2 regions of the Pseudocitrobacter faecalis genome follow, and region 2 is predicted to be linked to the other one. Evidence: predicted binding sites of a transcription regulator. Region 2 holds the regulator's gene; the other holds the start of a gene.
What was found. The regulator Fur, encoded in region 2, represses iron uptake genes when iron is present. The targets are predictions, from matches to a motif close to ATAATAATGAGAACNACTATCAA.
Positions count from the first base shown of each region.

Region 1: a site for Fur is predicted at 2,106-2,128, ahead of exbB (tol-pal system-associated acyl-CoA thioesterase). Genes of this name have one in related genera too.

Region 1 covers NZ_CBDDNJ010000002.1:263,867-268,294, reverse strand. The annotation lists gene ACOXYR_RS01935 (methyl-accepting chemotaxis protein) at 1-547, opposite strand, end outside; gene exbD (TonB system transport protein ExbD) at 878-1,303, opposite strand; gene exbB (tol-pal system-associated acyl-CoA thioesterase) at 1,310-2,044, opposite strand; gene metC (cystathionine beta-lyase) at 2,295-3,482, shown strand; gene yghB (DedA family general envelope maintenance protein YghB) at 3,749-4,408, shown strand.
Region 2 covers NZ_CBDDNJ010000002.1:2,988,328-2,992,755, forward strand. The annotation lists gene ybfF (esterase) at 1-155, shown strand, start outside; gene ybfE (LexA regulated protein) at 285-578, shown strand; gene fldA (flavodoxin FldA) at 729-1,259, shown strand; gene fur (ferric iron uptake transcriptional regulator) at 1,541-1,993, shown strand; gene tcuR (tricarballylate utilization LysR family transcriptional regulator TcuR) at 2,121-3,047, shown strand; gene tcuA (FAD-dependent tricarballylate dehydrogenase TcuA) at 3,145-4,428, shown strand, end outside.

The DNA of each region.
Region 1 (4,428 bases), 2.7 Mb from region 2:
CCTGTTCCATACGCACCGCCAGTACGACCAGGAACAGCGTTTGCGCTACCACAAATACACCATGCATCACCACCATATGCAGGCCGGTATGCATAAAAATGACGATGTGATAAAGATGATATTCCTGCAAATAATTAAAGACTAAATGATGTACCGCGATAATTGCGGCCCCCATCACTAATGGACGCCAGTCACGCCAGGCCAGCAACGCCGATAAAAGCACAAAGACAGAGAAGTGATATTCCGTTTCTCCCTCACCAAGCTGAATAAGCAGTGCGGAAAAGGCCATCAGGATAAACGCAAAAATCAGCCGTGAAATTAATCGACCGCGAAAAAATGCGGTGACAAGTGTAGCCAGAAGCGCTAATGGCGTCGCGAAAAAGAGTGCTACCAGCGCGTTGTCAGCCATCCATCCCACAGACAGGGTGATCCCCCAAAGTAACCACACCAGCGCCAACATCTGGCCGTCGGCCCGCTGGCGAATAGACGAGACAGAGATACTTTCACGCAGCAATCCGCGAGTATCTGAATTGTTTGATTTATCCATATTGTTCCGCACTGTACAGGTAATGTTATTAGTATTTTTAACGCCATTAATAAGCGTAGAGAGTTTGTAAATCATTACCAGTGGAGGGGGAGAATATATTCTTCGTGGTGTTTTTAATAACTATATAAAAAGAATTAAATTTAATTTAAAGCAGCGAAGGATAATTAAATTGGGAGAAGTATTTATTAGGGGAGAGGACTTAGGGGAAATGTGCGGTGTTTACCCCCTCACCCTGCCCTCTCCCTCAAGGGAGAGGGCACCGACAGAGCCGAGGTTTAAGTGAGTGCGGTTTTCACCCTCTCCCTGAGGGAGAGGGCCGGGGTGAGGGGTTTATTTCGCCCCTGCGTGCTCTTCCCCTACCAGGCCAATCTTCAGATAACCGGCCTGATGCAGGGTGTCCATCACCTTCATCATCGTTTCATAGTCGACAGTTTTATCGGCGCGGAAGAAAATAGTGGTCTCTTTCTTCCCTTCCGTCAGCGTGTTCAACGCATTCACCATGTTCTCATCGGTAATGGGGTCATTACCCAGGAACATCGACTTATCCGCTTTCACCGACAGATAGATCGGTTTTTCCGGGCGCGGCTGCGGTTGGCTGGAAGACGCGGGCAGATTGACCTTTACATCCACCGTCGCCAGCGGCGCGGCAACCATAAAGATGATCAGCAGAACCAACATAACGTCGATAAACGGCGTCACGTTGATTTCATGCATTTCGCCGTTATCGTCCAGATTTTCATTAAGACGCATAGCCATGGGGCATCAACCTACTCGTAATTTCTGTGCGGAACGTACCGGCTGGGTCACGCCGCTGGCGTTAAGATCCAGGTCACGGCTTTGCAGCAGCAGAACCTGCGCAGCAACATCGCTGAGGTTTGCTTTATAGCTGCCAATCAAACGGGCGAAGACGTTATAGATAACCACCGCCGGAATCGCGGCAAACAGACCAATGGCGGTCGCCAGCAGCGCTTCTGCGATACCCGGCGCAACAACAGCCAGGTTGGTGGTTTGTGTCTGCGCAATACCGATGAAGCTGTTCATGATACCCCAAACGGTACCAAACAGACCGACAAACGGGGAAATGGCGCCGATAGTCGCGAGGTAACCGGTGCCGCGGCTCATATTACGGCTCACGAAGGCAACGCGACGTTCCAGGCGGAAGCCGGTACGCTCTTTAATCCCTTCATTGTCTTCAGAGCCCGCAGAAAGCTCACGCTCGTCCTGCGCTTCATGAATCAGTTGCGTGCTAAGGCTTTTCGCGTGGAAGGCGGCGGCGATTTCGTGCGCCTGATCGATAGAGCGGGCTTCCGCTAACAGCTGCTGCTCGCGTTTGAGGCGACGCTTCTGGGAGAACAACTCTGCGCTCTTACTAAAGAAGATGGCCCAGGTGACTACGGATGCCAGAATCAGGCCAATCATAACCACTTTAACAACGATGTCGGCATGATGATACATACCCCAAACGGAGAGATCCGCCTGCATCAAATTATTACCCACTCTGTATCTCCAGGACATAAATCACAAAATCTGAGCACAATAATATCAAAACGACGTCGAATTGATAGTAGTTCTCATTAGTATTTACATAGTGACTCAAATCATACTTATTTTCCTTGCGCTTACGCAGTAAAAAAGTCACCACCGCGCTTTTTGAGAAATTTTCTGCTTTATATCGTGCAAGCGGGTACATCTTGCAACAATCGTGATAATTTAGACGTCCAGACGTATAAAAATAGGCAGGAGAGAGATGGCAGATAAGCACCTGGATACCGCGCTGGTCAACGCCGGGCGGAGTAAAAAGTACACGCAGGGTTCGGTAAACAGCGTCATTCAGCGCGCCTCTTCGCTGGTGTTCGACACCGTAGAGGCGAAGAAACATGCCACCCGCAATCGCGCGAAAGGCGAACTTTTCTACGGGCGTCGCGGCACGCTCACCCATTTCTCATTACAGGAAGCGATGTGCGAGCTGGAAGGCGGCGCGGGCTGCGCCCTCTTCCCGTGCGGTGCAGCGGCGGTCGCTAATACGATTCTGGCCTTCGTTGAGCAGGGCGATCATGTGCTGATGACCAATACCGCCTATGAGCCGAGCCAGGATTTCTGTACCAAAATCCTCGGTAAACTAGGTGTCACCACGAGTTGGTTTGACCCGATGATTGGCAGCGAAATCGCACATCTGATTCAACCCAATACCAAAGTGGTGTTCCTGGAATCTCCAGGCTCAATCACCATGGAAGTTCATGATGTTCCGGCGATTGTCGCCGCCGTGCGCAGCGTTGCGCCGGAGGCGATCATCATGATCGACAACACCTGGGCGGCAGGCGTACTGTTTAAAGCGCTCGATTTCGGTATCGATATCTCAATTCAGGCAGGCACGAAATACCTGATTGGCCACTCTGATGCGATGGTCGGTACTGCGGTATCTAACGAACGCTGCTGGGCGCAACTGCGCGAAAATGCGTATCTGATGGGCCAAATGGTGGATGCAGATACCGCCTACATGACCAGCCGTGGCCTGCGCACGCTCGGCGTTCGCCTGCGTCAGCATCATGAAAGCAGCCTGAAGATTGCCGAATGGCTGGAACAACATCCGCAGGTTGCTCGCGTGAATCATCCGGCGCTGCCTGGCAGTAAAGGTCACGAATACTGGAAACGAGATTTTACAGGCAGTAGCGGCTTGTTCTCCTTCGTGCTTAAAAAGCGTTTAACGGATGCCGAACTTTCTGCTTACCTCGACAACTTCTCCCTGTTCAGCATGGCCTATTCCTGGGGCGGTTTTGAGTCGCTGATCCTGCCGAACCAGCCAGAACAACTGGCGGAGATTCGCCCCGGTGGCACTGTCGACTTCACGGGCACCCTGATTCGCTTACATATTGGTTTAGAAAACATTGACGATCTTATCGCGGATTTAGCAGCAGGCTTCGCACGTATTGTGTAAAATAGCCTCAGGCCCGGTGGTATATCGCCCCGGGCTGTCTGGTTAGCAATGTCCCTGAAGATACGCGTCGCGCAATGCCTCGCGCGTTTTCAAGATTTTGAGAACAGTCTATCAACCGAATGGCCAGAATATTCCGGCGTAAACGCATACGGCTCAGGTTGTTCTTATTCCTGAACAGCTGTGCATCTGTTGTTGCGCGAGGGATCAAAGAGTTTCAGGCAATTCGGGAGTACAATAAGCGAAAATGCTGTTCCACAGGAAAGTCCATGGTCGTCATTCAAGATATTGTCGCCGCGCTCTGGCAACATGACTTTGCCGCACTGGCGAATCCTCACGTTGTGGGGGTGGTTTATCTGGTTATGTTTGCCACGCTGTTTTTAGAAAACGGTCTGCTTCCGGCATCCTTCCTGCCGGGCGATAGCCTGTTGCTGCTCGCGGGCGCGCTCATCGCCAAAGGGGTGATGGGATTTGTACCGACGGTGATCATTTTGACGACTGCCGCCAGCCTCGGCTGCTGGCTGAGCTATATTCAGGGGCGCTGGTTGGGCAACACCCGAACAGTGAAAGGTTGGCTCGCGCAATTACCGGAAAAATATCATCAACGTGCGACCTGCATGTTCGATCGTCACGGCCTGCTGGCGCTGCTCGCCGGGCGGTTTCTGGCGTTCGTGCGTACGCTGCTGCCAACCATGGCGGGCATTTCCGGGCTCTCTAATCGTCGCTTCCAGTTCTTTAACTGGCTGAGCGCGCTGCTGTGGGTGGGCGTTGTCACCAGTCTCGGCTATGCCATAAGCATGATTCCGTTTGTAAAACGTCATGAAGATCAGGTGATGACCTTCCTGATGATCCTGCCTATTTTCCTGCTGGTTGCCGGGCTGCTTGGTACGCTGGTGGTGGTGATTAAGAAGAAGTATTGCAGCGCCTGAGGGCGCTGCTCTTTAGGGCC
Region 2 (4,428 bases):
GGAATTCGCCTTACGTTACCGAAGCTTACCGTGACGACCTGCTCTCGCAATTTCCGCAGGCGCGTGCACATGTTATCGCTGGTGCCGGTCACTGGGTGCATGCTGAAAAACCGGACGCGGTACTGCGCGCCATCCGCCGTTATTTAGCAGACTGATTAAAAACTCAACGACCGCGCGCCATTATGGCCGTGGTCGTTGGCGTGTCGGTTGCACTGATGTATGATTGCGCGCTGTCTGCACCGGGCGTTTCCCGGTAGCTTGTTTCCCCGAAGTCACTCTGAATCATGGCAAAAGAACAAACGGACCGCACGACAATTGATTTGTTCGCAAATGAGCGTCGGCCGGGAAGACCCAAAACCAATCCGCTTTCGCGTGACGAACAGCTGCGCATCAATAAGCGTAATCAATTAAAACGCGATAAAGTTCGCGGTCTGAAGCGCGTCGAACTGAAACTCAATAACGACGCGGTAGATGCCCTGAACGAACTGGCAACCGCGCGCGATATGAGTCGCAGCGAGCTTATCGAAGAGATTCTGATGAGCCAGTTAGCCGTGCTCCGCGCGCAGGAAAAGCTCTGAAAATTACGTAAAATCCCGCTTTCATGTAGCAGAGTGTGCAGTCCGGTACGATTGCTGATTCCGCACCCTTCTCTGTTCTGCTATGATTGCCCTTATCTGTGGGCAATACGCCACCACCATATCATTAAGTTTCAAGAGGTTATTTAACTCATGGCAATCGTTGGCATTTTCTTTGGTAGCGACACCGGCAATACCGAAAATATTGCAAAAATGATTCAGAAACAGCTTGGTAAAGACGTTGCCGACGTGCATGACATTGCCAAGAGCAGCAAAGAAGACCTGGCTGCATTCGACATTCTGCTGTTAGGTATTCCGACCTGGTATTACGGTGAAGCCCAGTGCGACTGGGACGATTTCTTCCCGACTCTGGAAGAAATTGATTTCAATGACAAACTTGTTGCACTGTTCGGCTGCGGCGACCAGGAAGACTACGCGGAATACTTCTGTGATGCGCTGGGTACTATCCGCGACATCATTGAACCGCGCGGTGCGACCATCGTCGGCCACTGGCCAACGGCCGGTTACCACTTCGAAGCCTCTAAAGGCCTGGCCGATGACAATCACTTCGTGGGTCTGGCTATCGATGAAGACCGTCAGCCGGAACTGACCGCTGAACGTGTAGAAAAATGGGTTAAACAGATTTCTGAAGAGCTGCATCTGGAAGAGATTAAAAACGCCTGATGTTTAATGCGGCGTGATTGTTAAATCGCGCCGCATTAATAGGTAGAAGCAATCAAAATAATAGCTACAATTTTTTAACTTTTGAGCGTAAATCTGTACAATATCTTCTGAATTTAGCGAGTTTGCAGGTCAAGCCTCGTTTTCGATATCTTTATTCGCCCAGGTCTTGCTGTTTTCATTTAGAAGGCGTCATTCTATAATGAGACGCATTACACTCGGTGCACTCTCTGTGTTACTTCCGCGTTTGGAAGTCAATCGTTTAGCAACAGGACAGATTCCGCATGACTGACAACAATACCGCATTAAAGAAGGCTGGCCTGAAAGTCACACTTCCCCGGTTAAAAATCCTGGAAGTGCTTCAGGAACCAGACAATCACCATGTCAGTGCGGAAGACTTATACAAACGCCTGATCGACATGGGTGAAGAGATTGGTCTGGCGACCGTCTATCGCGTTCTCAATCAGTTTGATGACGCTGGCATCGTTACACGCCATAATTTTGAAGGTGGCAAGTCCGTTTTCGAACTGACTCAGCAACACCATCACGATCACCTCATTTGCCTCGACTGCGGCAAAGTTATCGAATTCAGCGATGATTCCATCGAAGCCCGCCAGCGTGAAATCGCTGCGAAACACGGGATCCGCTTAACCAACCACAGCCTGTACCTGTATGGTCACTGCGCTGAAGGTGACTGCCGCGAAGATGAACACGCGCACGATGGCGTAGAGAAGTAATTATCTTCAGGATTCTGTAAAGCCAACCTTCGGGTTGGCTTTTTTATTGGTGTGTACTTCCTTTTTCTCACTTCCCTCTCCGCTAATGTTGCTTTAATGTAAAATCCCCCACCTTTTGGAGAGTGAGATGGAGCTTCGCCAGTTACGCTATTTTGTCCGCATTGTCGAAACCGGCAGCATGGGTAGTGCGGCCCTCGATCTGAATATTGGCGTTTCGGCACTTAGCCAGCAGATGACCCGACTGGAAAACGATCTCGCCATTCGTCTGTTGCAGCGGACGTCACGCGGTGTGACGCCGACCCATGCGGGTTTAGCTTTTTTCTCACAGGCACAACTGGCTATCCGCCATGCCGATGATGCGATTCTCGCCGCCAGAGAAGCACGCCTTTCCGGACACGTCAGCGTAGGCATGGCACCCAGTACCGCCTCTATTCTCGGTATCCCCTTCATGAAAGCCATGCGTGAAAGCTACCCCGACGTGCGTCTGCATGTTGTCGAAAGCCTTTCCGGCAATCTGGAGCGAATGATAAATACCCGTCAGATTGATTTAGCCATTGTCTTTCAAAAGGAAAAAATCGTTCGCTGGAGCGCCAGGCCTATCCTGGAAGAGCGACTGTTTCTCATTGCCCACCATACCCTGCTTGATAACATTGCCGATGACACGCTATCACCGATACAGCTGTCTGGTATCCCCCTCATTATGCCGAGCCTGGGCCACGGACTGCGTGGGAGATTAGAAACAATGGCCAGGGAACACGCCATACATCTTGATATCGTCTCAGAGATTGATGGTCTTGCCTTGTTAATGCAGGCCGTGCGAAACGGTCTGGGGGCCACGCTTCAGCCTGGCGCTGCCGTTTCGCATCTTGATAATGAAGTCTTGAGAGTGATCCCGATCCACAATCCTATACTTAGCCGCCCCAACTTTCTGGTCAGTTTATCGGATAATGAATTGACCCCCGCAGGCCTTGCCACCCGCGTCGTACTCACCAAAGTCATGCGTGAACTCGTTCAGGAAGGAGAGTGGCCGGGCGCAACGCTTTACCTTAACTAAACCCCTGTTTAGCAACCCAGCATAGCGCTCTTGCAAATTAGCCATGTACATTTCAATTACAAATTTAACAAAAAGTTAAAGTGTAATGAGGTTGAAGATGGTTGATGTTCTGGTGATCGGCGGCGGAAATGCCGCCTTATGCGCCGCCCTGACGGCTCGCGAAGCGGGTGCTTCGGTGCTCATGCTGGAAGCGGCACCCCGCCAGTGGCGCGGAGGAAATTCGCAACACACGCGTAATTTACGCTGCATGCATGACGCGCCACAGGACGTTCTGGTAGAGAGCTATCCCGAAGAGGAATTCTGGCAAGATCTGCTTCGCGTCACGGAAGGTAACACCAACGAAGCGTTGGCCCGACTGGTGATCCGTACGTCATCCGAATGCCGCGACTGGATGCGTCGGCATGGCGTTAACTTTCAGCCGCCCCTTTCCGGCGCGTTGCACGTCGCCCGCACGAATGCCTTTTTCATGGGCGGAGGCAAAGCCCTCGTCAACGCCTACTATCGCAGCGCCGAAAATCTGGGCGTGGAAATACGTTATGACACGCCTGTGCAGGCTCTGGAGCTTCAGGACGGAGAATTCGTTGCCGCACTGGCAGGAGACGAGCGAATTGAAGCCAGATCTTGCGTGCTTGCCGCTGGAGGTTTTGAATCCAATCGCGAATGGCTGCGCGAAGCATGGGGGGAAAACGCGCGAGGAGAATGGCCTGCCGACAACTTTCTGATCCGCGGGACACGGTTTAACCAGGGTGTACTGCTCAAATTTATGATGGATAGCGGCGCGGATATCATCGGCGATCCCTCCCAATCCCACTGCGTAGCGATTGATGCCCGTGCGCCACTTTACGACGGCGGCATTTGTACGCGTGTTGATTGTGTATCGTTGGGCATCGTCGTCAGCCGCGACGCGCAACGTTTCTATGACGAGGGTGAAGATTTCTGGCCGAAACGTTATGCCATTTGGGGGCGTCTGGTCGCTCAACAGCCTGGGCAGATTGGTTATTCCATTATCGACAGTAAAGCGATCGGCCATTTTATGCCCCCTGTTTTTCCCGGAGCTCAGGCGAACACGTTAGAAGAACTCGCCCGTCAACTGGGCCTTGACGCGACCCGTTTTGCCAGGACAGTGACCCAATACAACCAGGCATGCCAGCAAGGACAATTTGATCACACCACGCTCGACAACTGTGCCACCGAAAATCTTATGCCACCAAAATCGCATTGGGCGCGGCCAATCGACACGCCCCCCTATTATGGCTACGCCCTCAGACCCGGGATCACTTTTACCTATCTTGGGCTTCGGGTTAACGATCGTGCGGCGGTTCATTTTGCCGGGCGCCCAAGCCGGAATCTGTTTGTCGCAGGGGAAATGATGGCCGGAAAT